DNA from 2 places in the Nocardioides pakistanensis genome. Region 1 is predicted to be linked to the other one. Evidence: predicted binding sites of a transcription regulator. Region 1 holds the regulator's gene; the other holds the start of a gene.
What was found. The regulator LexA, encoded in region 1, represses DNA repair genes until DNA is damaged. The targets are predictions, from matches to a motif close to TCGAACANNTGTTCGA.
Positions count from the first base shown of each region.

Region 2: the regulator LexA is predicted to act here: its motif matches at 12,087-12,102, upstream of ACYVIH_RS00560 (HNH endonuclease signature motif containing protein).

Region 1 is NZ_BAAGUV010000056.1:15,955-31,000, reverse strand. Features, by position in the region: gene secD (protein translocase subunit SecD) at 1-964, shown strand, start outside; gene ACYVIH_RS17630 (ATP-dependent DNA helicase) at 1,071-3,185, shown strand; gene ACYVIH_RS17625 (alkaline phosphatase family protein) at 3,197-4,471, opposite strand; gene ACYVIH_RS17620 (alkaline phosphatase D family protein) at 4,471-6,132, opposite strand; gene ACYVIH_RS17615 (metallophosphoesterase family protein) at 6,285-7,010, shown strand; gene lexA (transcriptional repressor LexA) at 7,072-7,764, opposite strand; gene ACYVIH_RS17605 (SDR family oxidoreductase) at 7,883-8,692, shown strand; gene ACYVIH_RS17600 (LysM peptidoglycan-binding domain-containing protein) at 8,964-9,320, shown strand; gene ACYVIH_RS17595 (lysoplasmalogenase) at 9,447-10,148, opposite strand; gene ACYVIH_RS17590 (hypothetical protein) at 10,215-11,081, opposite strand; gene ACYVIH_RS17585 (DUF6318 family protein) at 11,078-11,677, opposite strand; gene ACYVIH_RS17580 (DUF2254 domain-containing protein) at 11,906-13,246, shown strand; gene ACYVIH_RS17575 (hypothetical protein) at 13,270-13,587, opposite strand; gene ACYVIH_RS17570 (hypothetical protein) at 13,580-13,822, opposite strand; gene ACYVIH_RS17565 (ABC transporter permease) at 13,841-15,046, opposite strand, start outside.
Region 2 is NZ_BAAGUV010000002.1:97,944-112,989, reverse strand. Features, by position in the region: gene ACYVIH_RS00625 (extracellular solute-binding protein) at 1-36, opposite strand, end outside; gene ACYVIH_RS00620 (hypothetical protein) at 219-398, shown strand; gene acsA (acetate--CoA ligase) at 398-2,110, shown strand; gene pdhA (pyruvate dehydrogenase (acetyl-transferring) E1 component subunit alpha) at 2,107-3,090, shown strand; gene ACYVIH_RS00605 (alpha-ketoacid dehydrogenase subunit beta) at 3,092-4,111, shown strand; gene ACYVIH_RS00600 (dihydrolipoamide acetyltransferase family protein) at 4,112-5,254, shown strand; gene ACYVIH_RS00595 (hypothetical protein) at 5,251-5,502, shown strand; gene ACYVIH_RS00590 (AI-2E family transporter) at 5,510-6,367, shown strand; gene ACYVIH_RS00585 (MFS transporter) at 6,273-7,457, opposite strand; gene ACYVIH_RS00580 (universal stress protein) at 7,502-8,437, opposite strand; gene ACYVIH_RS00575 (CBS domain-containing protein) at 8,595-9,179, shown strand; gene ACYVIH_RS00570 (siderophore-interacting protein) at 9,234-10,181, shown strand; gene ACYVIH_RS00565 (TraR/DksA family transcriptional regulator) at 10,256-10,606, shown strand; gene ACYVIH_RS00560 (HNH endonuclease signature motif containing protein) at 10,617-12,065, opposite strand; gene ACYVIH_RS00555 (hypothetical protein) at 12,167-12,613, opposite strand; gene ACYVIH_RS00550 (mycothiol transferase) at 12,649-13,164, opposite strand; gene ACYVIH_RS00545 (VOC family protein) at 13,345-13,755, shown strand; gene ACYVIH_RS00540 (sigma-70 family RNA polymerase sigma factor) at 13,760-14,800, shown strand; gene ACYVIH_RS00535 (TIGR03086 family metal-binding protein) at 14,797-15,046, shown strand, end outside.

The sequences.
Region 1 (15,046 bases):
CAGCGGCCTGGCCACGACCGGACGCGTGCGCGACGCGCTGCGGCGGTGGAACCCCGACATCATGGGCCGCACCAAGCTGTGGCTGAGCATCTCGGCTGCCGCGCTGGTCGTGGCGTTCGCCGGGGTCGCGGTCAACGGGCTGAACCTCGGGGTCGAGTTCACCGGCGGCCGACTGATGGAGTACTCCACCGCCCAGCCGGTGTCGGTGGACGACGCCCGCGAGGCGGTCTCCGACGCCGGGTTCCCCAACGCCGTGGTGCAGGAGTCCGACAACGACAAGATCTCGGTGCGCACCGGCCAGATCAGCAACACCGACCAGAACGAGATCCTCGCCGCCCTCGACGAGGCCGGCGGAGGGGCGACCAAGGAACGCGACGAGCTGATCGGCCCCAGCCTGGGAGACGAGCTGCGCAACAAGGCGCTGATCGCGTTCGGCATCGCGCTGGCCGTGCAGATGCTCTACCTGGCGATCCGCTTCAAGTGGACGATCGGCGCCTCTGCGGTGGCCGCGATGTTCCACGACGTGATCATCGTGCTCGGCATCTTCGCGTGGCTGAACAAGCCGATCGACGGCATCTTCCTCGCCGCGGCCCTGACCATCATCGGTCTGTCGGTCAACGACTCGGTGGTGGTGTTCGACCGGATCCGGGAGCAGTGGCAGAAGAGTCCGGAGAAGGACATGGCCAAGGTGGCCAACCAGGCCTCGCTCGACACCATGCCGCGTACGGTCAACACCGGCCTCGGTGCGATGTTCATCCTGGCGGCCCTCGCCATCCTGGGTGGCGACTCGCTGCGGGACTTCGCGATCGCGCTGCTGCTCGGTCTGACGATCGGTACGTACTCCTCGGTCTTCACCGCGACGCCGCTCTCGCTCTTGCTGCACAAGAAGTGGCCGCTGCCCAAGGCGACCGCCAAGAAGCAGCGGGTGGCCCGTGACCCGAACGACTCGGGCGCGGTCGTCTGACCCGATCACTCCCCGACGGCTCCGCCGTCGACCCGCAGTCGGGTCGGCGGCGGAGTGCTGTGGAAGTGACTCGGTGGTGGCCGGCCGGAGCGGATAGGGTTCTGCGGTGCACAGCTCCCCGACCGTGAAGCAGGTCCTCGCCGGTGCCGTGAGCGCACTGGGCGGTCAGGAGCGTCCCGGCCAGATCCAGATGGCCGAGGCAGTCGGGCGTGCGCTGGCGACCGGAGAGCACCTGCTGGTGCAGGCCGGCACGGGCACCGGCAAGTCACTGGCCTACCTGGTGCCCTCGCTGCTGCACGACCGCCGAGTCGTCGTCGCCACCGCGACGCTTGCCCTCCAGCACCAGCTCGTCGAGCGCGACATCCCTGCCCTGCTCGAGGCGGTGGGCGGGGATCACGGTGCGCTGGGGGACCAAGCGACGTACGCCGTACTCAAGGGCCGCTCCAACTACGCCTGCCTGCACCGGATCCGCGAGGGTGTCCCCGACGACCAGGGCACCCTCGTCGACGTGCCCGAGGGGTCGATGGGCGCGGAGGTTCTCGCGCTGAGGTCCTGGGCCGAGGAGGAGGCCGAGCGCGACGGCCCCGGCGACAAGGACTCCGCGCCGAAGCACACCGACCGGGTCTGGCGGCAGGTGTCGGTCACCCACCGCGAGTGCCTCGGCGCCACGAAGTGCCCCTACGCCACCGAGTGCTTCGCCGAGCGCGCCAAGGAGAAGGCCGCGCACTCCCAGCTGATCGTCACCAACCACTCGTTGCTGGCCATCGACGCGATCGAAGGCGTGCCGATGATCCCGGAGTACGACGCGGTGGTCATCGACGAGGCCCACGAGCTGTCCGCACGGGTGACCCAGGCCGCCACCGACGAGCTGTCCGTGGCGGACATCGAGCGAGCCGCGAAACGGTCGCAGAAGTACGTCGACGGCTCGGCCGGTTCCGGGCTCGGCAACGAGGCCGACGAGCTCGCCGACGCTGCCGACGTGCTCCGTGACGCCCTTGCCGAGACCGACGCCGGACGGATCGACTCGCTGCCCACCGCGCTCGCGGACGGGCTCGCGCTGGTGCGCGACTCCGCGCGCGCCCTGATCTCGGCCTTCCCGAAGGAGTCCGGCGGCGCGGGCGGCGAGGCCGACGCAGGGCGGACTCAGGCCCGGGGCTGGGTGCAGGAGATCTTCGCGACTGCGCAGAGGATGGCAGCCAACCTCGAGTCCGACGTGCTCTGGGTCAGCGACCGCGACCCCTCGCGGGGTGGCAGCCGCCTGTTCGTCGCACCGCTGCAGGTGTGGGGACCGCTGCGCGACAAGCTGCTGCACGACAAGACCGTCGTGTTCACCTCCGCGACGCTGATGCTCGGCGGTGACTTCAGCTCGGTGGCCACGAGCATCGGCCTCAAGCCCACCGAGCGCGTGGACCACTCGATCGACGCCGCGCCGTCCGGCGCGACGGGCCGCGGAGACGTCGCGGGCGACGACACCGGCGAGGCCGCGGTGGCCGAGAGGACCGGTTCCGAGGAGCACGACGGGGTCCAGCCCTGGCGCGGCATCGACGTCGGCTCGCCGTTCGACTACGGCCGCCAGGGGATCCTCTACGTCGCACGGCACCTGCCGCCGCCGGGCCGCGACGGTCTCGGTCCGACTCAGATCGACGAGATCGCCGGCCTCGTCGACGCCGCCGACGGTCGCACCCTGGGTCTGTTCTCCTCGCGGCGTGCCGCGGACGCGGCGGCGGAGGCACTGCGCGAGCGGCTGCCGCACCTGACGGTCATGGCGCAGGGCGAGGCGCAGCTGCCGGAGCTCGCTCGGCTGTTCGTCGAGGACCCGCACGCCTGCCTGTTCGGCACCCTCAGCCTGTGGCAGGGCCTCGACGTGCCGGGGGACACCTGCCAGCTGGTCCTGATCGACCGGATCCCGTTCCCGCGACCCGACGACCCGCTGATGTCCGCGCGCCAGCGGGCCGTGGACCGGGCCGGCGGCAACGGCTTCATGTCGGTCGCCGCCACCCACGCGGCGCTGCTGCTCGCCCAGGGGGCCGGCCGGCTGATCCGCACCAGCCAGGACCGCGGGGTCGTGGCGATCCTCGACCCGCGGCTGGTCACCGCGCGCTACGGCGGGTTCTTGCGCGCCTCGCTCCCGCCGATGTGGCCGACCACCGACCGCGACGTGGTGCTGAAGGCGCTCAAGCGGCTCTCGGAGTCGGCAGGAGCACCCGCCGCGGCCGGCTGAGCTCGCCGGAGCTACAGGTGGCTGCGGCCGTCGTACCCGCCCCGCGGCGCGCCGAGACCGAAGAACGTGCCGACGGTGGGAGCGACGTCCACCGTGGCGGCCTTCGCGCTCGAGACGCCGCTGCCGACCCGCCGATGACCTCCGCCGACGAAGAACGGGATCGGCGAGGTGGCCGGGTGGCCGTGGTTGCCCGGGATCGGGTTGCTGTACGGCGCCGGGTCGCTGAACCGCCAGCCCGAACGGCAGTACACGACCAGGTCGCCGGCGTTGTCGCCGAGCCGCAGCCGTCGCGGGAGACGGACCGAGAGAACGCCCTGGGTCTCCAAGGCGATCGCGCGCATCCGGTCGAGGGCTGCGGTACGACGATCGGCGGGCCCGGTCCAGTACAGCAGGTCCGCCCCGCCGTTCTGCGCGACGACGACGTTGCCGGCCAGCAGCGGGTCGGCGTCGAGCGCCGGCTGCAGGGAGATGATCCGGTCCGGGCGCGACCAGTCCATGGAGTGGTCGGCGAGCACGACCACCATCGAGGTCGACCACCGCCCGGTTGACCTCAGCATCTCCACGAACCGGCCGACCTGCGTGTCGACGCTGAGCAGTGCGGCCGTGCGCGCGGCCTTCAGCGTGGTGCCGGTGAGGTCCATGTGGCCGACCCGGTCGCAGTCGCCGAGGTTCACGAAGACCAGGTTGGGGTCGAACTCCTCGACCATGCTGATCGCGGCGTCCATCGTGAAGGCGTCCGGCGCGTGCCCGCTGATCGGGACGATCGGGGCCGGCTCCCAGCGGTAGGTGGCGCGCTTGCCGAAGATCCCGAACAGGTACTCCTTGCTGAGCACGGTCCCGGTGGTGAACCCGTTGCGGTTGAGCCGCTCGATGACCGTGGGGAAGCGCAGGTCGCTGGGCCGGTCGAGGTCGCGGATCACCTGCTCGGTGCGGTCGTAGATCGCGTTGGCGGGCACGCCGCTGCGGTCGGGGCGGACCCCGGTCATCATCATCACGTGGTTCGGGATGGTCTCCATCACCGGCAGCGACCGCGCGCGCGGGAAGTTCATCCCGCCGTCGCGCAGCGCCTGCAGGTTGGGCATCAGCCCGCTGCCGATCTCGTCGGGGCGGGCGCCGTCGACGACGAGCACGTAGGCCCGCGGCTTGCGCTTCACGGCGGCCTGCGCGGTCGGCGCGCCGAGGGCGGCGGAGAACAGCAGCGACGCCCCGGCGGCTCCGGTGACCTTGAGGAAGGAGCGGCGGTTCAGCTCGCCCCCGCCCGCCGACACCCTGGTGGTCGGGCCCATCACCGCTCCCTGACCGGTGCGTCGACGGCGTGCACGCGCTGGGTGTTGGCGTCGGTGGCCCAGGACGCGGTCCAGCTGGCCGTGGCGTCCGGGTCGGTCCGCTCGCTGATCACGTAGTAGTCCATCTGGGTTCGCGCGGCGGTGACGTCGAGGACGGAGTAGCCGTGGTCGTCGAAGTTGAGGTACTTGATGTGCCGGTTGTTGGCCTGGATCAACGCCTCGACGGGGATGCTCGAGCGCACCGGGGCGGTCTGCGTGATGTCGTTGAGGTTGTCGCTGGTGACCGACGTACACACGAACTCGGTCGCCACGGAGCGACCGGCCTCGCTCGGGTAGGTGCCGGCGTCGATCGGCAGGTCGCACGCCCAGCCGGAGTGGATGTCGCCGGTGAGGAACACGGTGTTGCGCACACCGTTGTCGGCGAGGTGGTCGAGCACCTCGTGCCGGTCGGCGGTGTAGCCGTCCCACTGGTCGACGTTGTAGGGCGAGCCGTCCTCGGGCAGCAGGCCGGTGAAGTCGTTGATCGCCCGGGTCAGCTCGTGGGGCAGGGGCGGGAACACCACCGGCGCGATCATCACCGGGTTGCCGATCAGCTTCCACTGGGCGCGGTCGTCGTCGAGGGACTCCTTGAGCCAGCGCATCTGCGCCTCACCGGTGATCGTGCGCTCCTGGTGGCTCACCGACCCGTCGACGACTGGCGCGGCCGCCTGCTGGGAGCGGTAGGTGCGCAGGTCGAGCATCGACAGCTCGGCGAGCGTGCCGAACTTGAGCCGGCGGAAGAGGCGGGTGCCGTCGCCGAGCGCTGCGGTCTCACCCATCCGCACCGGCATCCACTCGTCGTAGGCACGGTGCGCGCGGCGGCGGCGGGCTCGGTAGTCGCCCTCGGTCGCCGGGTCGTGGTTCTCGGCACCCTCGGCCCACTGGTCGTTGGTGACCTCGTGGTCGTCCCAGGTGACGATGAACGGGAACTTCCGGTGCAGCGCCTGGAGGTCCTTGTCCTCCTTGTACTGCGCATGCCGCTGCCGGTAGTCGGCCAGCGACACCATCTCGTGGGCGGGCACGGGGGTGCGCAGGTCGCCGTACTCGTCCGCACCGTACTCGTAGAGGTAGTCGCCGAGGTGGATCACCGCGTCGAGGTCGTTGCGCCGGGCCAGGTGGCGGTAGGCCGAGAAGTACCCCGCGGGCAGGTTGGAGCAGGAGGCCACACCGAAGCGCAGGTTGCGCGGGTCCGCGTTCGGGGCCGGCGCGGTGCGGGTCTGGCCGACCGGGCTGGCCACGCCCTTGTAGAGGAACCGGTAGTAGTACGTGGTACGCGGACGGAGGCCGGTGGCCTCGAGCTTCACGGTGTGGTCGCGCTTCGCGCTGGTCGTGAACGCGCCCTTCGCGACCACGTGGCGGAACCGGCGGTCCATGGCGACCTGCCACCGTACGACGACCCGCGGCCCCTTGCCCGAGCCGGCGGTTGCCTGCGGGGTCGGGGTGACCCGGGTCCACAGGATCACGCTGGTCGGGTACGGGTCCCCCGAGGCCACGCCGTGGCGGAAGTACCGGTTCGGGGCGGCCTCGGCCTCCTCGGCGATGGCGACCCCGAGGGCGGCGGCTCCGGTGGTGGCGGCGCCGGCGACGAGGAGGGAGCGGCGGTCGAGCTCGATGTTGGTCACGCTGCATCCAACGACGCTGTGCCGGATCGGTGACGTGAGGTAGCGACTGTTCACCGTTCGTTCAGCTGTTGCGCGGTCTCGACGTGAGCCGGGTCACCCCAGGCCCGGCGGTGATGCGGTCGGCGCGCGTGACTCCCTGCAAGGATGGGGCGATGGGGTCTCTCTACGTGGTCAGCGACGTGCACGGCCATCGCGACGACTTCCTGCGGGGGCTGGACCGGCTCGGGTTCGGCGCCGACGACGAGCTGTGGATCCTCGGTGACCTGCTCGACCGCGGTCCCGACGGCTTCGGCGTCGTCGAGGCGGTGATGCGGCTGCAGCGCGAGGCTCCCGGCCGGGTGCACGTGCTGATGGGCAACCACGAGATCCTCGCCGTCGGCCGGTACCGCTTCCCCGGGTCGCAGTTCTCCGCGTCCTGGCGGGCCAACGGAGGACTGGCGGAGGACCAGGCGCGCTTGCGTGAGGAGCACATCGCCTGGCTCGCCTCGCTGCCCGTGCTCGGCGGTGCCAGGAGCTATCTGCTGATGCACTCCGACACCACGGCGATCACGACCTGGGGCGGCAGCGTGGAGGAGGTCAACGAGACCGTGCGCGACCTGCTGTCCGACCCGGACGACCTCGAGGCGCATTGGCAGGTGTGGGCGCTGCTCACCCGCCGCTACGAGTTCGCCGGCGGCGACGGCAGGGAGGTCGCGCGCGGCCTGCTCACCAGGTACGGCGGCCAGCAGATCGTGCACGGCCACACGATCATCGGCTCGTTGCTCGACGAGCCGTCGTCACGGGTCACGCAGCCACTGCTGTACGCCGACGGGCTGGTGCTCGACATCGACGGCGGCCGTTACGACCGCGGGCCGCTGTTGTTCGTCGAGCTCGACTGACGCGCTCCGGGCGTCCAGACGCGGCGGCGTCCGACCCCTCAGACGCAGCGGATCGTACGGGTCAGACCCTGCGCAGGACCGCGGTGACCTTGCCGAGGATGGTGGCGTGGGTGCCGTCGATCGGGTCGTAGGCCTCGTTGTGGGGGAGCAGCCAGACCTTGCCGTCCTTGCGCTGGAAGGTCTTGACGGTGGCCTCGCCGTCGAGCATCGCCGCGACGATCTCGCCGTTCTCCGCGGTGGGCTGCTGCCGCACCACGACGTAGTCGCCGCTGCAGATCGCCGCGTCGATCATCGAGTCGCCGACTACCTCGAGCAGGAACAGGGTGCCCTCGCCGACGAGGGTCTTGGGCAGCGGGAACACGTCCTCCACCCGCTCCTCGGCCAGGATCGGACCACCGGCGGCGATCCGGCCGACCATCGGCACGTAGGTGGCGGCCGGCATCGGGCTGACTCCGGCGTCGCCGGTGGCGGACTCGACGACCTCGCCGGGGGAGAAGACCTGCATCGCGCGGGGACGGTTGGGGTCGCGCTTGAGGAAACCCTTCTCCTCGAGCGTCCGCAGCTGGTGGGCGACGGAGGAGGAGCTGGTCAGGCCGACCCGCTCGCCGATCTCGCGCATGCTCGGCGGGTAGCCACGGGCCTCGATCGACTCGCGGATCACCTCGAGCACCCGCTGCTGTCGCGGGGTCAGGCCGGAGGCGTCAGGGGGTCCGTCGGGGAGCTCGGAGACTGCTCTGCCCTTGCCTGATGCCATCGTCCATGCCCTTCTCGAGTGCCGCGCCGTCGTCGCGCCTGGCCTGTTCACAAGGTAGACCTGAATCGGTGCCGCTTCAAACACCTGTTCGAATGGGCGTGTCTGGTTGAGTTCCTCCATGACACAGTCCCCCTCCCTTGGTACCTCCGTCGTCGTCACGGGCGGAGCGCGCGGCATCGGCCGCGGTATCGCCGAGCGCATGGTGGCCCGCGGCCATCACGTGCTGATCACCGACATCGACGGTGCGGCTGCCCGTCGTACCGCCGAGGAGATCGGCGCGGTCGCCGGTCTCCAGCAGGACGTCCGCGACGAGGCGTCACACCGCGCGGTCGCCGAGGAGGCGTTGCAGCACGGTCCGCTCGCGGTCTGGTTCAACAACGCCGGTGTCGGCAACGACGGGGCGCTCATGGAGCTCTCCTCCGCCTCGGTCGAGCAGCTGGTGCACGTCAACCTCCTCGGCGTCGCCTGGGGGATGCGCGCGGCGGTCGACGCCTTCGGCTCGCGCGGCGGCGACATCGTGAACACCGCCTCCCTGTCCGCGCACGGACCGGTCCCCGGTCTGTCGGTGTACGCCGCGACCAAGGCCGCCGTCGTGTCGCTGACCCAGTCGGTCCACGTCGAGACGCCCGACAACATCAGGGTCCATGCACTGTGTCCAGACGGGGTGGCCACCGCGATGGTGGAGGCGATGAAGGCGGACGGCATGGCCAAGGCGCTGGTCCACTCCGGCGGTGCCCTGCTCGGCGTGGACGAGGTCGCAGAGGCGGCCGTGGGCCTGGTCGGCACCAACCGCGTCGTCCGCTCGGTGCCCGGCTGGCGGGCCGGCCTGATGCGGTTCACCTCCGTGACGCCCTCGGTGTCCATGAAGGGTCTGAACATCTTCCTGTGGGACGGTCGCCGCGCGATGCGCCGCGGCCGGCCGCGCTGAACGGCGGCGTTCGCCAAGGGATGCCGGATTCCCTCTGACCGTGGCGGCCCGGCACGGGGAGGGAGATCGCCCCGCGCAGGGCTCCCGCGACTCGGGTTCGGTCGAACACATGTTCGGCGTGTCTCTTGCACAGCCTTCTGCCTGGCCCTATGTTCGTACACGTGTTCGATCGAACAGGGTTTCGAGAGGCGCCCGCCGAAAACTGTCGGCGGTCACCGATAGACCTCTGTTCATGGACGTACGGCACGGCAACTCCCAGGAGGTCTCACCCATGAGCGCCATCGTTGCGGCACACGACTTCGGCTTCACCGGTCCCCGTTCGGTTCGGCGTACGCCGAACGTGCGGCTGACCCGACGCGGCCGGCTCGTCCTGCTGATGCTGTTCGTGGGGCTGGCGTTCGTGGCACTGACCGTCTTCGGTGGTCACTCCGCTGCCACCGGTGAGGCCGGAGCGCCGGTCGAGACCCGCACCGTCGTGGTGGGGGAGGGTGACACCCTCTGGGGCATCGCCAGCGAGATCGCCGAGCCGGGCGAGGTGCGCGAGATGATCCACCACATCCAGGAGCTCAACGCGCTCCCCAGCGCGAGCCTGCAGCGAGGGCAGGAGCTGGCCGTCCCGCTGGGCTGAGATGACTTGTTGCCGGCTTCCTTCGACCCGTGGCCGGCTTCGAGGGGAAGGACGAGGGCGGAGCTGCCAGCGCTGGCTCCGCCCTCGTCGACTGTTCAGGCTCCCTGCCGGTCACCTCTCTGCCGCTCAGCTCTCTGCGGCGGCGACGGCTCCGTCGGCGATCAACCACTGGCCGGCGGTGTAGGTGGCCATCACCGCCGACTCCAGGGCCGGCGACGGGTCACGCCGGAGGAACTCCTGGACCCCGAGCAGGCTGTCGGAGAGCAGGAACAGCGACGTCCCGGCCATGATCTTGCGCCGGGCCGTGGGAGACATGGAGCCGCGGAGCACGGTCGAGCTCGCGAACATCGCGGACAGGATCGCGGAGTAGACCGCGATCGGCACCCGGAGGGTCGGGTCCTTGCGTCCGGCCGCAGTGGCCATGACCGGCGCGAGGACGACCCAGCTCGCGACGCCGGCCTTCACACCCGGCTCGGAGAGCCCGGCCTGCGGGTCGCGTGCAGACGTGAATCCCGCGATGTAGCCGAGGTGGGCCACCAGGAACGAGCCCACGCCGCCGAGGAACGCCGAGTTGCTCTTGCCGAGGAGAGCCACGTCGCCGCCCCACGAGAAGGCCTGGGCTGCCTGGACACCACGGAGGAGCCCGTCAGCGCGCCCGGCCGAGGCCAGCTCGGTGCGGGCGGCGAGCGTGGGCATCAGCAACGGCTTGGTGAGATACCGAGCCCGCCGGGCTGCCTTGCCCCCGCGTCCTGCGAGGTAGGTGTCGACGCCGGCGAGGGCGAGGTAACCGAGTGCGGCGGCGCGGCGTGGGTTCCGGAGCTTGGGCATGGCACATGGTTGCGTATCGGCCGGCCCGGGTGGTCGGCGGGCTAGGCAGGTGTCCTGCGGCCGCCGCTACCCGTAGTTGCCCGACAGCGTTGCCCTCGCCTCGCTGATCCGCAGGCTTGCCTCAGGTCCGGCGATGGTCAGTGTCTCCGGGATGTCCTGCCAGGCGCCGCCGTTGACGCGGAACCTTGCCGAATACGTGACGTCCACCCGTGGACGAACGGTGACGTCGGCGTCGGAGTAGCGGTAGGTGATCTCCATCGACGGGTACGGCGCGCCGGGGCTCGTCGTGGCGGTGGTCTGCCCGTCGCCGTGGTGCCAGGTGTACTCGACAGCCTCGGCGACGATGTCGACCTGCTGGCCCAGCAGCGTGACCGTCGCCGTGAACGGCTGAGCCTGCGTGTAGAAGATCGTGTCGAAGTTGACCAGCGTCCTGCCCTCCGGCTGCGTCCGGGCCTGCAGCGTCGGGAGACCGATCCGGCGGATCTCGTTCAGGACCAACCCCGGCGTGACCTGCGGTCGCGGAGTGTCAGCCGCCGTCGGCGGCTCGCCGAAGCACTGGGTCGACAACGGCAGCCAGGTATTCGCATCCGTTCTGCCCCAGAGCCGATACAGCCGCGCACTTGGATCGGCGCAGACCTGGGCAGCCGCGCAGTCGGTCTCGGTGCTTCCAGAGGTTCCCGTGCCCGGCGACGAACAGGCGATGACCCACTCGTACGCCACGAACACGCCACTGGACGCCGTGACCGCGGCTTGATGCGACGAAAGCTGTGCGTCGCGCTCCGTTTGCTCGACCGCTGCAACAAAGACTGAGTCGCCTTTGGCGCCTCCCGCGACGTCTGGTTCCGCGATTGCCGGCGCGATCGGTAGTCCCAAGAGGAGCATGCCTACGCCGAAGCTTCTCAGCCAACTCCTCCATCCCATGCGCGAAGTCATTGTGTCGCCTCCAGTCGCACGACAACCCAGCCAGATGATGTATGCGCGAGGGTGAAGTCAAGGTGTCCGCGACTTGCCGGCGAGGTTGAGGGTGGAGCCTCACTTGTCTCAATCGTCGTCTGCGGCGCTATGGAAATGCCCGCGGCAATGACTGTGGTGGATCTCCGCGGTGAAGGGATGTGCTCAAGGCTCTGGATGCTCCATCCATCGCCTTCGAGTCGGCCACCTTGTCGGTACACATCCGAGATCCGGTTCTCAATCGCCTCGCACGTTGAGCAGCGGTCACGATGCAGGTTTCGAAGTGGTTGAGTGTCACCGGTTGTCATCGAGTAGTTCACGACCTCGACGTAGTGACGCACGAACGCTTTGGCGGCAGCCTTGCTCGCCCCCTTGGCCTCGGCGGGCAGCTCGGGCGGCACGGCGGAGGGCGTGGGCGTCGCGGACGGCGCGGCAGAGGCGCTCTCGAGGGGCGGCGGCTCGGGGTTCGAGCTGCAGCCGGAGACACCGCCGATGAGCACGCCCAGCGCCAAGGCACCCGCCGCCGCCCTGAGCTGGAGCCCAGAGGCCGTTCCCGGCGAAGTCAGAGTCCCGAGCATTCGACCCCCATGTGTTCCCGACCGAGATGCTGCGGCGTCCGGGTCGTCCGGCGACGACAGCGATCAGCAACCTACTGAGGCGGCCAGGATTCGGCTAGACCCGACCGGGAAGCTGTGGACGGCAGCTCGACGCGCGGAACACCCGCCGGGCGATCGCCGAGAACTCCGAGCGCCGGCTAGGAGGCCCGGTAGGTTCGGGGTTCAACTCGTCCGTCCCAGAGGAGCCAGATGGGCATCCGGTTCAGGTTCATCGCCGAGCGCTTGCGCAACAGCTACTGGTTCCTCCCCAGCCTGATGCTGCTCGGGTCGGCCCTGCTGGCCAGTGGAACCATTGCACTCGACAAGGACTTCGACCCCGAGCGGATCGAGTGGCTGGGCCAGCTCGTGTACTCCGGCGGGCCGGACGGGGCGCGAGAAGTCCTCGGCACCATCGCCTCGTCGATGATCACGGTCGCAGGTGTCGTCTTCTCGATCACCATCGTCACCCTGCAGCTCGCGTCGTCGCAGTTCGGTCCGCGCATGCTGTCGAACTTCATGCGCGACCGGGGCCAGCAGCTCACGCTCGGCACGTTCGTGTCCACGTTCCTCTACTCGTTGCTGGTCCTGCGCGCGATCCGCAGCGACGACCCGACGACGGTGCCTCATCTGTCGGTGACGGTCGCGCTGCTGCTCGCCGTCGCCAGCCTGAGCGTCCTGATCTACTTCATCCACCACGTGGCCACGACGATCCAGGCGCCCAACCTGATCGCGGCCATCTCGGACGAGCTGCTGCGGGCGACCGACGTCCTGTTTCCGGAGGTCGAGGGCGACGGGACAGCCCGGACGACGAGTCAGGAACCGGTTCTCCCCGACGACTTCGACGCCGGCTCGCGCCCGGTCGCGGCCAAACGGACGGGGTACGTCCAGGTGCTGGACGTCCAGCGGCTGGTCGACGTGGCGAGCGAGCACGATCTCGTGGTCCGCCTGGAGACCCGGCCCGGCCGCTTCGTCGTCGACAACACCACGTTCGCCCTCGCGTACCCGGCCGCCCACGTCACCGACGAGGTCCTCGACGAGATCGCCGGCTGTGTCGTCGCCGGGCCCCGGCGCAGCGCCCAGGACGACATCGAGTTCCCGATCAAGCAGATGGTCGAGATCGCCGTACGCGCACTGTCTCCCGGTATCAACGACCCGTTCACCGCCAACACGTGCGTCGACCAGCTGAGCTCCGGGCTGTGCGTGCTGGCCGGTCGCGAGTTCCCGCCGTCGAACGTGGTCGACGAGCGGGGGCGGCTGCGCGTCACGGTCGAGGACCCGGTCACCTGGGACCGGATGGTCGGCGGCGCTTTCGACCAGATCCGTCAGTGCGCCGACTTCCACGCCTCGGTGTACGTCCACCTGCTCGAGTCGTTGGCCCGCATCGCCCGGTGCGTTCGCCACCCCGACCGCATCGAGCCCCTCGTCCGAGAGGCACAGCTGGTCCTGGAGGCGGCCAGGCGCAACCTCGACGAGACCGCCGATCTGCGCACCGTGCGGCAGCGGTACGACGATCTCCAGGATGTCGTGGGAGCACCCAGCGGACCGGCTTGAGCAGGACCGGCCCGCTGCAGCGGTCACTCAGCCCTGCGCCGTGGAGCCGCGCGGCGGGGTCGGTAGTCCGACAGGAAACCGAGCACGCGCAGGCCGCGCCCGATGAGTGCGAGCAGCAGGACGAGGCAGACGACCGCGCCCAGCGAGGCCCCGGCGGTGAACAGCCACGCCCCCGGCGAGCCACTGCGCGCGACGACGCCGAAGTCGATCGCGGCACCGACGAGGTAGACCCACGCCACCGCGGACAGGACCACCCCGAGCGCCAGGGCGCCGAGCAGGACCAGAGGCTTGCCACTGGCCCGAGACTCGCTGTGCTTGCGGACGCGACGTCCTTCAGCCACGGCGCCTCAACATCGCGCGCACCTGGCTCACGAGCACCGCGACCGGGACGGCCCCGAGAGCCGTGCCGAGCACCAGGGACGCGACGCCGATGAACGTCTCACCCTCGTCGATCGCGTAGATCCCGAACCGGACCATCGTGATGCCGAGGTAGAGCAGGGCAGCGCCGAGCACGACGGCCACGACCGCTGCCACGCCGGTGCCGATCCGACGCCGCGCTTCCTGCTCCCTCTCCACCCGGTCGACCCTATCCGGCTACTCCGCGCTGATCGCGCGCAGCACGTCGAGACGGGCCGCGCGGCGGGCCGGGAAGACCGCCGCGAGCACGCCGACGAGCGCGGCGACGACCACGAACAGCAGCAGCCGGCCCCACGGGATCGCAAGGACGTCGATGCCCTGGTCGGCGATCGCCTGCTGCAGCGCGACACCGAACGCGATGCCCATGACGACACCGAGCACCGCACCGAGCACCGCGACGATGACCGACTCGAGCCTCACCATCCGGCGCAGCTGCGACCGGGACAGCCCGACCGCGCGCAGCAGGCCGATCTCCCGGGTGCGTTCGATCACCGACAGCGCCAAGGTGTTGACGATGCCGAGCACCGCGATGATCACGGCGAGACCGAGCAGTGCGTAGATGATGTTGAGGAAGAAGTCGATCTGCTCCTTCTGCTGCTCGGCGAACTCGGCCGGGTCGGCCAGGGTCACCGTCGGCAGGTCGGCCAGGATCTCCTCGACGTCCGCGCGCACCGCGTCCGCGTCGGCGTCGGCGGTCTTGTTGACGAACAGGATCGTGTCGAGCGGCTGCAGACCGCCCTTCTCCAGCGTGTCGAGCGTGACCAGGTAGTCCGCAGGCACCGAGGCGCCCGCCTGGAAGACACCCACGACGGTGAGGTCGACGGTGCCGCCCTGGAAGTCCATCTCGAACTCGTCACCGGGGGCGAGCCCCTGCTCGTCTGCGACGTCCTGGGTGATGATCGTCGTGCCAGGCCGCAAGGCGCTCATCGCGCCGGCGGTCAACGGGAAGTCGGTTGCGGCCGCGAGGTCCTCGGGGTCGGAGGCCCCGACGAACGCGCCGTCACCGTTCACCTCGGCGAAGGCCTGCCGGAACTGCGCCACCGCGTCGATCCCGTCGACCTCGCGGATCTGCTCGGCGATGCTCGGCGAGAAGGGCGTGCCCACGGCGTTGGAGACCACGAACTGCGAGGTGATCGCGGCCTTCAGGGCCTTGTCGGTGCTCGCCGCGGCCGACGCCCCGAGGATCGACATCAGCGACACCAGCGCGAGGCCCAGCATCAGCGCGGATGCCGTGGCCGCGGTGCGGCGCGGGTTGCGCTTGGAGTTCTGCGCGGCCAGCTGGCCGACCGTGCCGAACAGCCGACGGTACGACGCACCGAGCAGATCGACGACGGGGCGACCGATGACCGGGCTCATCAGCGAGACACCGATCAGGATCGACAG
Region 2 (15,046 bases), on a different contig from region 1:
CGCGGTGCCGGCGGCGATGGACAGGGCACGGCGCATCGGCTTCTCCTCACGGGCTCGTGACCCGGACGACGAAAGAACTGAGGTAAGGCTAACTTCCACCGGCAAACCGCCACCACGAGGCCTGGGTCACATCCTTTCAGGTCCAAGGGCCCTGGGTGCTCCGGGGGCGGTGGAGGACGGTGGGAGCAAGGGGTAGACCACCCTGCAGGGAGATCGCCATGAACGAGCGGGAAGGATTCGAGGCCCAGCAGGAGGCCAAGCGCGAGGCGGCCGGCCGGACCAGTCCCGCCACGCGCGAGCGGCTGTGGGCGGGGCTCACCAAGTATCTCGCCGCGGAGGCCGAGCACGCCCGCAAGGCGGCGCGCGAGGAACGGGAGCGGGAACGGCGGGGTGAGTGATGACCGCCGGGACCCGGGCACCGACCGCTGACGCCTGGGCGCAGGCCCGGGCCAGGCTCGACGGGTTGCCCGGCGGCGGGCTCAACATCGCGCACGAGGCGGTGGACCGGCATGTCCTGCACGGCGCCGGGGCGACCACGGCGTTGCGCTGCATCGGCGTCGACGAGTCCGTCACCACGGTGACCTACGCCGATCTCGCCGGCCTGAGCGCGGCCTTCGCAAACGTCCTCGACGATCTCGGGATCGGTGCCGGCGACAAGGTGTTCTCGCTGCTGGGTCGTGGCCTGGACATCTACGTCGCCGCGCTCGGGACGCTCAAGCACACCTCGGTGTTCTGCCCGCTGTTCACGGCGTTCGGCCCCGAGCCGATCCGGCAACGTCTCCAGCTCGGTCACGGCCGGCTGCTGGTCACCACCACCGAGCTGTACCAGCGCCGGATCGCCGCGCTCCGCGACGACCTCCCCGAGCTCGAGCACGTGCTGCTCGTCGACGGCGCGCCCGGCGAGGTCGAGGACACCCGGTGCCTGCCCGACCTGCTCTCCCGCGCCGACCACCGCTACGACATCCCGCCGACCGACCCGGAGACCCCGGCCCTGCTGCACTTCACCAGCGGTACGACGGGCACCCCGAAGGGCGCCGTACACGTGCACGAGGCCGTCGTCGCGCACCACGCCACCGCCGCGCACGCGCTGGGGCTGCGCCGGGACGACGTGTGCACCGCCGACCCTGGCTGGGTGACCGGCACGTCGTACGGCATCGTCGCGCCGCTCACGCACGGGGCGACCGTGGTCACCGACAGCGGCGAGCTCGGCGCCCGACGGTGGTACCGGATCCTCCAGGAGCAGCGGGTCACCGTCTGGTACACCGCGCCCACCGCGCTGCGCCACATCGCCAGCGTCGGCGAGGACGTGGTGCGTGAGTTCGACCTCTCCGCGCTGCGCCACATCGCCAGCGTCGGCGAGCCGCTGAACCCCGAGGTCGTGCTGTGGGGGCAGCGTGCCTTCGACCGCCAGGTGCTCGACAACTGGTGGCAGACCGAGACCGGCGCGATCATGATCAGCAACCGGCCTGGAGTCCCCGTCCGGCCCGGGTCGATGGGGCTGCCGGTGCCCGGCGTCGAGGCCACCGTCCTGGCGCGGGACGAGGAGGGGCGCACGCTGGTCGACGACTGCGAGGTGTGCGAGCTCGGCCCCGGCGGCACCGGCGAGCTGGCCCTGCGCCCCGGCTGGCCGTCGATGTTCCGCACCTACCTCGGCGAGGAGGCGCGATACCAGCGCTGCTTCGTCGGCGGCTGGTACCTCACCGGCGACGTGGTCCGGCGCGACGAGGACGGCTGGTTCTGGTTCGTCGGGCGCGGCGACGACGTGATCAAGTCAGCCGGCCACCTGATCGGCCCGTTCGAGGTCGAGAGCGCCCTGATGGAACACCCGGCTGTGGCCGAGGCGGGCGTGATCGGCAAGCCGGACCCGGTCGCCGGCGAGGTGGTCAAGGCGTTCGTCACGCTGCGCGACGGCTTCGAGCCGACCGAGGACGTGCGCCGGGACCTGGTGGCGTTCGGCCGTCGCCGGCTCGGGTCGGTCGCACCGCGCGAGATCGTCTTCGACCAGCACCTGCCGCACACCCGCAGCGGCAAGGTGATGCGCCGGCTGCTCAAGGCCCGCGAGCTCGGGCAGCCCGAGGGCGACCTGTCGACGTTGGAGGGTGCGACATGAGCAGACGCCCCGTCGCCGCCGCGCGCAAGCACGGCGTGGACCTGCTCTCGCAGATGACCCGGATCCGGGTCTTCGAGGAACGCTGCGTGGAGCTCTACAGCGCAGGCTCGATCCGGGGGTTCCTGCACGTGGCGGTCGGCGAGGAGGCGGTCGCCGCCGGCGTGATGGCGACGCTGACCGCCGACGACGCGGTGGTGTCGACCTATCGCGAGCACGGCCACGCACTCGCCCGCGGTGTCCCGATGGACTCCGTGATGGCGTACGGCAAGGTCACCGGCTGCAGTCGCGGCCGCGGCGGGTCGATGCACCTGTTCGACGCCGGCCGGCGCTTCTACGGCGGCAACGCGATCGTCGGCGGCGGCCTGCCGCTGGCGGTCGGGCTCGGCCTGGCCGACAAGCTGCAGCGCCGACCCGGGGTGACGGTCTGCTTCTTCGGCGACGGCGCCTACGCCGAGGGCGAGTTCCACGAGTCGATGAACCTCTCCGCGCTGTGGCAGCTGCCGGTGCTCTTCGCCTGCGAGAACAACCTGTACGCCATGGGCACGGCGATCGAGCGCGCCCAGGCCGAGACCGACCTGGCGCTCCGCGCGGCGTCGTACGGCATGGCCTCCTGGGCGGTGGACGGCATGGACGCCGTCGCCGTGGAGAAGGCCGCGCGCCAGGCGGTCGACCGGATCCGCGGCGGCGGCGGGCCGTGCTTCCTGGAGCTGCGCACCTACCGGTTCCGCGCGCACTCGATGTACGACCCCGAGCGCTACCGCGACAAGGCCGAGGTGGCCCGCTGGCGCGAGCGCGACCCGATCGACCTGCTCGCGAAGCAGCTGATCGAGTCCGGCGAGCTGACCGAGGCCGACCGCGAGGCGATGGTGGCCTCCGCCACCGCGGAGGTCGACGCCGCCGTCCGGGCCGCGGAGGAGGCGCCGCTCGAGCCGGTCGAGGACCTGACCAGGTTCGTATACAGCGAGACCGCGGAGGTGTGAGATGACCGCGACCACCGCGACGATCCCGGCCCCGGCGACGCCGGGAACCGTGGAGACCACCTACCGCGAGGCGATGCGGGAGGCGATGCGCGACGCGATGCGCCGCGACGAGCGGGTGTTCCTGATGGGTGAGGACGTCGGCGCCTACGGCGGCTGCTTCGCGGTGAGCCTCGGGCTGCTCGAGGAGTTCGGCCCCGAGCGGATCCGCGACACGCCCCTGTCGGAGTCCGCCTTCGTCGGGGCCGGCATCGGCGCCGCGATCGGCGGGATGCGCCCGATCGTCGAGATCATGACCGTGAACTTCAGCCTGCTGGCGCTGGACCAGATCCTCAACAACGCAGCCACGCTGCTGCACATGTCCGGCGGCCAGGTCGCGGTGCCGCTGGTGATCCGGATGACCACGGGGGCCGGCCGGCAGCTCGCCGCCCAGCACTCGCACAGCCTGGAAGGCTGGTACACCCACATCCCCGGCATCAAGGTGCTCGCCCCGGCGACGATCGAGGACGCCCGCGGCATGCTGTGGACCGCCCTGCAGGACCCCGACCCGGTGCTGCTCTTCGAGCACGGGTCGCTCTACAACATGACCGGCACCCTCGCCGAGGACGCCGGTCCCGTCGACATCCAGCGGGCCGCCGTACGACGGCAGGGTCGGGACCTGACCCTGGTCAGCTACGGCGGCTCGCTGCCCAAGACCCTCGAGGCCGCCGAGCAGCTGGCCGCGGACGGGATCGAGGCCGAGGTGCTGGACCTGCGCACCCTGCGGCCGCTCGACGACGCGACGATCATGGCGTCGGTGCGGCGCACGCACCGCCTGGTCGTGGTCGACGAGGGCTGGCGCAGCGGCAGCCTGTCGGCCGAGGTCAGCGCCCGGGTCACCGAGCAGTGCTTCTACGACCTCGACAGCCCCGTCGAACGGGTGTGCTCCGCCGAGGTGCCGATGCCCTACGCCAAGCACCTCGAGGACGCCGCCCTCCCCCAGCCCGCGACGATCTTGGCTGCGGCGCGGAGGGTGGTGGGCTGAGTGGCCGAGTTCAAGATGCCCTCGCTCGGGGCCGACATGGACTCCGGCACGCTCGTCGAGTGGCTCGTCCACGAGGGCGACGTCGTCCACCGCGGCGAGCCGATCGCCGTCGTCGACACCGACAAGTCCGCGATCGAGGTCGAGTCCTTCGACGACGGGGTCGTCGAGCACTTCCTGGTCGGGCCGGGCACCCGGGTCGCCGTCGGCACGCCGATGGCCTCGCTGTCCTCGCCGACCGCCGCGCCACCTCTCGCGCCACCTCTCGCGGCACCTCCGGTCCTGCGCGGGCGCCGGGTCTCCCCCTACGCCCGCAAGCTCGCCCGCGAGCTCGGGGTGGACCTCGACCAAGTGGCCGGGTCCGGCGAGCACGGGCTGGTCCGCGCCGAGGACGTCCGGGTCGCCGCGCGAGGAGGTACGGCGGTCGCGCCGTCCGTCGTACCGGAGGCCGAGGCACCACCTCCGACCGCCGCACCCACCCGCCCGTCGGGCTCCCGGGCGACCATCGCAGCGCTGATGTCGCGGGCCAAGCGCGAGATCCCGCACTACTACGTGGCCACGACCGTCGACCTGCAGGCGCTCACCACGTGGCTGCGGCGCACCAACCTGGAGCGCAGCGTCGGCGAGCGGATCGTGCCGGCCGCGGCGCTGCTCAAGGCCGCCGCGCTGGCCACCCGTGAGCACCCGGAGCTCAACGGGTTCTGGGTCGACGACGGCTTCGTGCCGGCCGACGACGTCCACCTCGGCGTCGCGGTCCACGTGCGTGACGGGGCCCTGGTGGCGCCGGCGATCCACCGCACCGCCGACCTCACGCTCGCCGAGGTGATGGCGGCGCTGCGCGACCTGGTGAAGCGGGCCCGCGCCGGGCGGCTGCGCCGCAGCGAGCTGGCCGACCCGACGCTGACCGTGACCGACCTCGGCGACCAGGGTGTCGAGGAGGTGATCGGCGTGATCTACCCACCGCAGGTCGCCCTGCTCGGCGTGGGCCGCGTGGTGGACCGCCCGGTCGCGGTCGACGGCCTGATCGGCGTGCGGCCGACGGTGCGGCTGACGCTGTCCGGGGACCACCGGGCCACCGACGGCGCCACCGGGGCGCGCTTCCTGCTCACCCTGGAACGCCTGCTGCAGCACCCGGAGGAGCTATGACCATCACCCACGAGGACGCCCGCGCGCTGGTTGCGCAGGCCGTGCGCCGGATCGTCCCGGACGCGGACGTGGAGTCCCTCCCCGAGGGCGCCGACCTCCGCCGCAGCTTCGAGCTGGACTCGCTGGACTTCCTCAGCTTCGTCGAGCTGCTGGTGAGCGCGAGCGGGGTGCGCATCGACGAGGACGACTACCCCGACCTGGTCACGACCGAGGGCTGCGCCGACCTGCTGGTGCGCCGCAGCGCCTGAGGCCGCGATGTCCACCGTGCGGCCGGCGACTCCGGGACATGGCTACCCGCGGGCGGTCGTCCTGCTGGTCGGGCTCGCCGCCGGCGGCGTCGTGGTGTTCGGGCTGCGCCAGCTCTCCGGCATCGTCGGGCCGGCGTTCCTGGCCCTGGTGCTCGCGGTCGCTGTGCAGCCGCTGAGCAGCGCGATCGCCCGGCGCGGCATCCCCCGCTGGGTGGGCACCACCGCCGCGCTCACCACGGTCTACGCGGCGCTGATCGGGTTCACGGTCGCGCTCACCCTCGCGGTCGCGCAGTTCGCGACCCTGCTGCCGGACTACCAGGACGAGACCAACCGGATGCTGGACCAGGTCGTCGCGTGGCTGGACCGGCGTGGGATCGGTGAGGGCCAGATCGAGCAGATGGTCGCGGGGTTCGACTTCAACCGCGTGGTCGGCATCGTCGGCAACATCGTGAGCGGCCTCGTGGACGTGCTGACGGGTCTGTTCTTCGTGATCACCCTGGTGCTGTTCATGGTCATCGACGCGACGCGCTTCGTGGACCGGCTGCGGATGCTGCCGGCCGGTCACGAGGGCTGGGTCGCGGCCCTGGTGACGTTCGGCCGCGCGACGCGCCGCTACCTCGTCGTCTCCACGACGCTGACCATGCTGTCGCTGGTGTTCTGGGCGTTCACGCTCGGGAGCATCGGTGCGCTGCTCGCCGTACCCCTGACGCTGTTCACCAAGGCCGTGCTCGTCGACGCCGACCCCCGGACCCGGTGGGTCGAGCCGCTGCTCATCGGCGAGAAGCCACCTCGGCCCTGGGGCGGGCGGCGGGAACGACGAGCGCGGAGGGCACCAGCAGGATCGCGACGAGAAGCAGGGCGTTGAGGACGCCGACCCGGTCGCCGATGTAGCCGAGCACCGGCGGACCGGCCAGGAACGCGGTGTAGCCGATCGTGGAGACGACGCTCACTCGCGCCGGCGCGTGCGCCGGGTCGTCGGCCGCGGCGCTCATCCCGACCGGGAAGCCGAGCGAGGCGCCCAGGCCCCACAGCACGATGCCGACCACGACCAGCGGTGTCAGCGGGGCGAGCACGACCAGCAGAACGCCGGCTCCGGCGACTGCCATCGTGCTCCACAGCACCGGCAGCCGCCCGAACCGGTCGAGGAGCTTCCCGCCGACGAGCCGGCCGCTGGTCATCGCGGTGACGAACAGGGCGAACCCGCTGGCGCCGACCCACGGCGCGACGTCGTACCCGTCGACCAGCGCGACCGCGAGCCAGTCGTTGGCCACGCCCTCGGTCAGCGCCATCGCCAGGACCATCACGCCTACAGCCAGCGTGCGCGGCTCCCGCCACGCCCGCCACGGGCTGAGGCCGACCGCCTCCTCGGGCTCCGCCTCCACGGGCAGGAAGCTGCGTACGGCGGTCGGTGTGGCTGCCGCGACCAGGGCGGCGGCCAGGCCCAGGTGCCACACCACCGGGACCCCCAGACCGGCCGCCGCGGCACCGGTTGCCGCTCCGGCGACCGTGCCGAGGCTGAACGCCGCGTGGAACCGGGGCATGATCGTGCGCCCGCTGCGGTGCTCGACGGCGGCGCCCTCGACGTTCATCGCCACGTCCCAGGTCCCCGAGCCGAAGCCGACCAGCAGCAGGCCGGCCGCGGTCCCCCAGGGTTCACCGAGCACGCTCACGCCGGCACCGGCGAGACCGAGGCCGACGGAGGCGAGCACGGCGGAGAAGCCGACCACCCGGGCGGCGCCGAAGCGGTGCACCCAGATCCCGGCCGTGGGCAGCGCGACCACCGAGCCGAAGGACATCGCGAGCAGCAGCGTGCCGAGCTGACCGGGGGTGAGGTCGAGGGCGGTCCGGGACTCCGGGATCCGGGAGACCCAGCTCGCGAACGCGAAGCCGTTGAGCACGAAGACCACGGCGACCGCGTTGCGGGCGTGACGGACGGGGGTGTCGAGGGTGCGCACGACCAACCATTCTGCGCCCCGGCGTCACCGGGGCGCAGACGCGGTCAGTCCTGAGGCAGTACCTCGTCGGGGCTCAGCAGCCGCTCCTCGACCGACGGGGTGTGCCGTGGGTGCTGGGGCACGACCTCGACGGGGCACTTGCCCTCGCGGATCAGCATCCGGGCCAGCGAGCCCAGGTAGATCCCCAGCGGGGCGCCGTGCCCGCGCCGGCCGACGACCATCAGGTCGGCGTTGGCCGCCGCATCGACGAGCGCCGGGCCGACGAACTCGTGCCGCAGGTCGATCTCCACCGCGACGTCGGGGTGGACCTCGCGGAACGGCTCGAGGGTCTTGTCCATCTCCTCACGCGCGGTGTCGAGCCATTCCTCGACGGCGGTGTGCGAGTAGCTGATGTCGTCGTACGCCGTCGGCAGCCGCCACGCGTGGAGCACGACCAGCTTCGCCTTGCGTCGCGCCGCCTCCTCGAAGGCCGCCTCGAGCGCGTCGTGGGACGCGTCGGACTCGTCCACGCCGACCACCACCCGGCCGAGCTCGCCACCTTCGGCCCAGCTGTCGGGCACGCTGACCACGGGGCAGTGGGCGCGCGCGGCGACGCCGGTGGTCGTGCTGCTGGTCAGCACCCGGCCGGCGAGGGAGCGCGTCCGGTGGCCGAGCACCACGAGAGAGGCGTGCTCGGCGGCGTCGACGAGGACGCCGACCCGGCTGCCCGGGCGCACGGAGGTCTGCACCTCCAGGCCCGGCGCGAGCTCGTGCACCAGCTTCTGGGTGTCGTCGGTCAGCCGTCGGCCGACCTCGGTGAACGCTTCGACGCTGTACAACGGGAGCATGGCCGCCATCGGGGCGGTCTCGTAGACGGCGTGCACGAGCGTGATGCCCACACCGCGCCTCCGGGCCTCGGTCACGGCGTACCGCACGGCTCGGTCACTCTGCTCACTGCCGTCGACACCGACGACGACGGGCAGGGTCGTGTCCTTGACCATGGTGCTCCTCCTTCTGCCTACCTCCAGCGTTCTCCCCCGCCGTCGCGCGTGCGAGTGCCGGCAGTCACTGGCCCCGCAGGACGTTCGGCCCTGTCTGGACCTGTACGCCGGAGGAAACGATGGCGTCACAGGCTGGAGGAGAACAGGAGGTGTCGTGATGCTGGTCCGGGACGTCATGACTTCACCCGCGATCACGGTGACCACCGGGACGAGCGTCAAGGACGGGCTTCGGCTGCTCGCCGGGCACAACGTGACCGCCCTGCCGGTGGTCTCTTCCGACGGGCGCCTGCTCGGTGTGGTCAGCGAGGCGGACCTGCTCCACGACGCCGTGCGCCACGACGACCGCTGCCACCTGATGCCGCACGAGCACGTCGAGCCCGGGCCGCCACGCACCGTCGACGACGTGATGACGACGCAGTCCTACACGGTCACCCCCGAAGGCGACATGTGCGACGCCATCGAGCTGATGACCAGCACCGCGGTGAAGAGCCTGCCCGTGCTCGAGGGCGGCAAGGTCATCGGCGTGGTCAGCCGCAGCGACGTCGTGCGGCTGCTGGCCCGCAGTGACGACCAGATCCGGGGCGAGATCGACGAGCTGCTGCGCAGCGCCGAGATGGAGTACCAGGTCGACGTGGAGGACGGTCACGTCAGGCTGGAGGGCTCCACGGACCCGCACCGGCAGAAGGTCGCCGAGGTGGTGGCGAACTCCGTCGCGGGGGTGTTGTCGGTCCGGTTCCGGTGACTCACCTGGTGAAGGTGTTGTCCGCGTGGCCGAGGTAAGGCTAGCCTTACCTTCGTGACTGCTGCTTCAGAGACGCGACCCGCGCCGTTCCGGATGTTCGACGTGCGGGTGCTCCGCGTGCGCCGGCTGAGCCCGAGCTTCGTCCGCCTCACGTTCTCCGGGCCCGACCTCGACGCGATGGCCGACAACGGGTTCGACCAGCGGATCAAGCTGATCCTCCCGCTGCCCGGGAGCGGCCTCGTCCATCTGCCACGGGGCGAGGACTGGTACTCCGCATGGCGGCTGCTGCCCGAGAGCAGGCGCAACCCGATCCGGACCTACACGATCCGCCACCTCCGGCCCGCGGCGCGTGAGGTCGACATCGACATGGTCCTGCACGGTGACGAGCACGGCGTCGTGTCCGGCCCGGCCGCCCGGTTCGCCCTCGGGGCGCGAGTCGGCGACGAGGCGGTGCTGCTCGGCCCCAACGGCGCGCACCGGGGACCCCACGGCGGGCTGGAGTTCCGCCCTCACTCCTCACACGCCTCCCTGCTGCTGGCCGCGGACGAGACCGGCGTCCCGGCGGTCGCGAACATCGTCCGCTCGCTGCCCTCGCACGCGGTCGGACAGGTCCTCTTGGAGGTGCCGCACCCCGACGACCGGTTCGACCTCGGCGCTCCGCCCGGAGTGGCGGTGACCTGGGCGGCGCGGGGCAGCTCCGGTCACGGGTCCCACCTGCTCCGGATGGTCACCACCGCCGACCTCCCCCGGCCGGTCGTGCCGGCCGCGCTGCCGACGGCCGCCGAGCACGACGACCTGAGCGAGGTGCTCTGGGAGGTCCCCGATCCCGTCGAGACGCCCGTCGGCGACACCGGCGACCCCACCGACGGGTTCTATGCGTGGGTGGCCGGCGAGGCCTCGACCGTGCGCGCGATCCGTCGCCACCTGGTCAACGAGCGCGGCCACGACCGGCGCTCGATCGCCTTCATGGGGTACTGGCGGCTCGGCCGCGCCGAGTGCTGAGCCGACCTGGAACCGACGCCGCCGCCGACGTCTGACGGAACAACCCACCCGGTCGCGAGCGTTGTCCAGTCGACATGGACGACGACCACCACCTCCACGAGGCTCGGGCACTGCTACGCGCCCAGCGCCTCGAGACCGAGCAACGGCTCGCCGCACTGACCGGCACCTTCAGCGACATCGTGGCCGCATCGGAGTCGTCCAACGCCGACGACGAGCACGACCCCGAGGGGCACACGATCGCCTTCGAGCGTTCCCAGGTGGGCGCGCTGATCGCTCAGGCACGCGAGCGCCTCGCCGAGCTCGACGCCGCCGCAGCGCGGCTCGAGTCGGGCAGCTACGGGATCTGTGAGCGGTGCGGCCGCCCGATCGCGCCAGCACGCCTGGCCGCCCGACCGGTCGCACGGACCTGCGTCGGGTGCGCCTGAGCGCCGAACGTCACGCCGCGGAGGCGAGGAGCTCTGCTTCGCGGGACAGCTCGATCGCTGCTTGCCACAGGCTGTCGGGGATGGGGTCCTCGAAGACCACCGCGTCGTCGTCCCAGAGCCCCGGCGAGGTCGCCGGCCAGGTCACTTGTGGAAACTCCGGCGCGGGCTTGTGCGACCTGACGCCGAAGCGACTGGTCCAGGTGTAGGAGCCGTCGAGATTGCGCCTGACCAGGAACCCCTCGGAGTGCTTGACCCGGTGGTGCCGCCTGCACAGCGGCTGGAGGTTGCCGGTACAGGTGGGTCCGACCGGGTGCGGCGTGCGGTGGTCGCACTCGCAGGTGGTGGCCGGTCGCACGCAACCCGGGAAGACACACTCGGGGTCGCGCGCGACCACCTGACGCACGATCGGCTCGGTGGGGGTGTAGCTGTCCGTGGAGAGCTCGACGTCGCCCCGCCGAGGGTCGAAGGTGAGCCGATACCAGGTGGATGCGGGATCCAGCGCGATGCGTCTGAGCAGCTCCGCCGGGATGCTGCTCCCGCCGGCCATCAGGCCCGGCTCGTCACTCACCCCCATCAGGGTCGGCATCGGGGCATGGACGTTGATGATGGGCCGGGCCCACCTGCCGACCAGCTCGTGTGGCTCCACCGGACTCTGACCGCTGCCCTCGGCCTCCTCGAGCTCCCCGTCGGTGGCCGGCACCGTCGCCCGACCGAGCACCAGGTCGAGCATCAGGTCGGCCCGGATCTGCTCCACCGTCCGCTCCTCACCCGGCAGCTCCCTCAAGCGTTTCGCGATCAGCGTCAGTCGATAGTCCGCCCGCATCACGTCGTGCAACGGCCCCGAGACCGACATCCAGGCCATCCCGTTCTCGTCGGAGCGCATCGACACCCGCCGCTTCTTGAACGCCTTGGCGAAGGACTCCTCCTCGCTGTGCTGGTCGAACTTCAGGCTGATCCGCCGCATCGCTCGCTGCAGCAGCTGCCGCCGAACAGGGTGAACCGGCGCGGCCGGGTCGTCATGCCGCGCGATCCACTCCTGGGCCTTCTCGGCGTAGGCCGCTCTTGCCGCGTCGTCGGCCAAGCCGGCCAGCTGGGCGTGCACAACCTGCGCTCGACCCAGGTCGAGCCGTCCGGCGAGGCACAGCGCCCACACCTGTGGCAGCCACTGCTTGAGCTCGTGGATGAGGTCCAGGTCAGCCTGGATCCACATCTCCGCCACACCGAGGAGCGGGGCGAACTCCGCCTTCGTCGCCTCCAACGGCGTGAGCAGGAAGAACCCCGGCAGCTCGGGCCGGGGCACCTCTCCACGGTCGCGCGCCTCTACCTCGGCCACCCTTCGCGCATGGAAGGACCAGATCGCCTCCAGCTGCGCGGCATGGGCGCGGTTGCGGTCGACCACCGCCGTCGCCGCGACCTCGACCAGCTCGCGGTCCCGGGCGTCGGCCTCGATCTCATCCATCGAGCCCCTCACCTCCATCGATCGAACACTTGCTCGAAGTCTAGGGAAGGGCGCCGACAGTTCTCCGCTCCGACAGCTGCGACCAGCGCGTCAGAGCGACCTCAGACCTTCTCGGCTGTGTGACGCGCCAGCCGCCACTGCCCGTCCTCGCCCTGACGCCAGGTCTCCAGGAAGAGAGCCTGAGCGGCCGGGGTGGCGCTGTCGCCCCATTCGTGCACGATGCGATACGACGCCACGCATTCGCTGCCGTGGCGCGGAAGGACGACCAGATCGTGCAGCGACCACGTGCATCCTCGACCGTGCAACGCTCGCGCCGCCTGCTCGGTGCCCTCGAGCCACTCGGTCCGGGACCGTGCCTGCCACGGCTCAGGATCGCGATGCGGGGCGTGCTGGACAGCCTGCAGGTCCTCGCACACCGCCCTGACCGTCGAGTGCTCGGCGATCTCGCCGTCGCGCCACATCTCGTTGGTGTCCTCGACGAGCCGGAGCAGCATCGCGGTGAGCGCCTCGACCGCGGCATCCCGGAAGGGACCCTGGGTAGTTTCCATGGCCCTGCAGTGTGCCATCGGCCGGTGGTCTCGCGTCAGATTCCCAGCCGCTTCACGACACCGCGGATGAACGCCGCCTGCCCGACGTGCTGCAGGTCGTCCTCGATGACGCTGACCAGGCGCACCGCGCGCGTCACCGGGGGGTCCCACGAACGGTCGATGACCTCGTCGTACGCCGGCTCGTCGAGGCCCTCGAGATAACCGACCGTCTGCGCGTGCACCGCGTCGTGGTAGCCGAGCAGGAGGTCGGCGGGTACGTCGACCGCGGCGACCTCCGGGCTGCTGTGGCCGTAGCCGTGCGCGCCCGGCTCGAACGGCAGGCCGAACCGGTCCGCCCATCCGTCGCGGAGCCAGACCTGCTCGGCGTGGGCCAGGTGAGCCACGTGGTCGTCCTGGATCCGGGTCAGGTGCCAGACCAGCCAGGCGATCGTGTTCGCCTCCGGGTCGACCCGGTAGGTGAGCTGCTCACGGCTCAGCCCCTCGACGGCACCGTGGACGGCATCCTTCACACGTCCGAAGGCATCGACGAGCACCGAGTTCGCGAGCATCATGGGGAAGCACCTTCCGTTCGGAAAACCTCTTTCCGAGTATGCCCGTCTCGGTGTAGACCGGGAACCTGCCCTGACCGGACTCGGCGACGCGGCGGCTCCGGCGACGCGGCACCGATGAGTTCCGCACCGGTCCCCGGCCTGACTCAGCGACAACGTTCCTTCCAGCCCAGGAGCTCCGACATGAGCCGGATGATCTTCCTCAACCTTCCCGTCGCCGACCTCCAGCGGTCCATCGACTTCTGGAGCGGCCTAGGGTTCAGCTTCAACCCGCAGTTCACCGACGAGAACGCCAGCTGCATGGTGATCAGCGACGACGCCTGCGTGATGCTGCTGACCGAGAAGTTCTTCTCGACGTTCACCAGCAAGGACATCGTCGACACCACGCGCTACACCGAGGCGATCACGGCGATCTCGGCCGAGAGCCGCGAGGAGGTCGACCGGCTCGTCGACACAGCGCTGGCCACCGGCGGGTCCCTGTCGAGCCCGCCGCAGGACGAGGGCTTCATGTACTCGCGCGCGTTCGCCGACCCCGACGGCCATCTGTGGGAGGTCCTCTACATGGACCCCGCCGCGATCGAGCAGCAGGCCTGAGCAGATGGCGACCGTCGACCGACCCACCGTCCGTCCCGAGCGCCCGGTCGTGGAGCCTCCACCGTCCGTGGCCGACCCCTCCGCGCTCGACCGCTACCGTCCCGAGCTGCTCGCGCACTGCTACCGGATGCTCGGCTCGGTCCACGACGCCGAGGACCTGGTCCAGGAGACCTACCTGCGTGCGTGGAAGTCGCAGGACACCTTCGAGGGCCGGTCCTCGATGCGCACCTGGCTCTACCGGATCGCCACGAACGCGTGCCTGACCGCGCTGGAGAGCCGGGGAAGACGTCCGCTCCCGACCGGCCTCGGCCAGGAGCCGTCCGACCCGTACGGCACGCTCGTGCAGCAGCCGGAGGTGCCCTGGCTCGAGCCGGTGCCCGACGTACTGGTCGCGGACCTCCCCGACGACCCCGCCTCGGTGGTCACGTCGCGGGAGAGCATCCGACTCGCGTTCGTGGCCGCGCTGCAGAACCTCCCCGCCCGCCAGCGGGCCGTGCTCCTGCTGCGCGAGGTGCTCGCCTGGCGTGCCGCCGAGGTCGCCGAGCTGCTCGGCACCAGCACCGCCGCGGTCAACAGCATGCTGCAGCGGGCCCGCGCGCAGCTCGACCAGGCGGCACTGACCCGGGACGACGTGATGGAGCCGTCCGAGCCGGAGCGGCGCGAGCTGCTCGACCGGTACGTCGCCGCCTTCGAGACCTACGACGTCGAGGCGATCGTCGGCCTGTTCACGGAGGACGCGGTGTGGGAGATGCCCCCTTTCACGGGGTGGTACCAGGGTGCCCGGACGATCGGGAACCTCATCTCCAGCCAGTGTCCGGCCAGCGGTCCGGCCGACATGCGCATGGTCCGGGCCGATGCCAACGGACAGCCTGCGTTCGCCCTGTACATGCGCGACGCGGACGGGGTGCACAAGGCGTTCCAGATCCAGGTGCTCACGGTCACCGGCGACGGGGTGTCCCACGTCGGGTGCTTCTTCGACACGGGACTGTTCCGGGCGTTCGGCCTTCCTGAGGTCTACCCCGGGCAGGAGGTACGACGGGGGTGAACGACCACGACCTCGACGCCTCGCCCTGGGCCGGCGTCGAGCTCCTCGAGCGTGCCATCGGCTACACCCGCGGAGCGCTGGCCCTGGTGTCCGCCGACCTGATGGCGGCGCCGACCCCCTGCTCGGAGTGGGACGTCCGGCAGCTGCTGCTGCACATGGACGACTCGCTGACGCTGCTGCTCGAGGCCGGGGCGACCCACCGGCTGCAGGTGCACCGCCCGGCCGCCGTGGCGGGCTCGCCCGCCG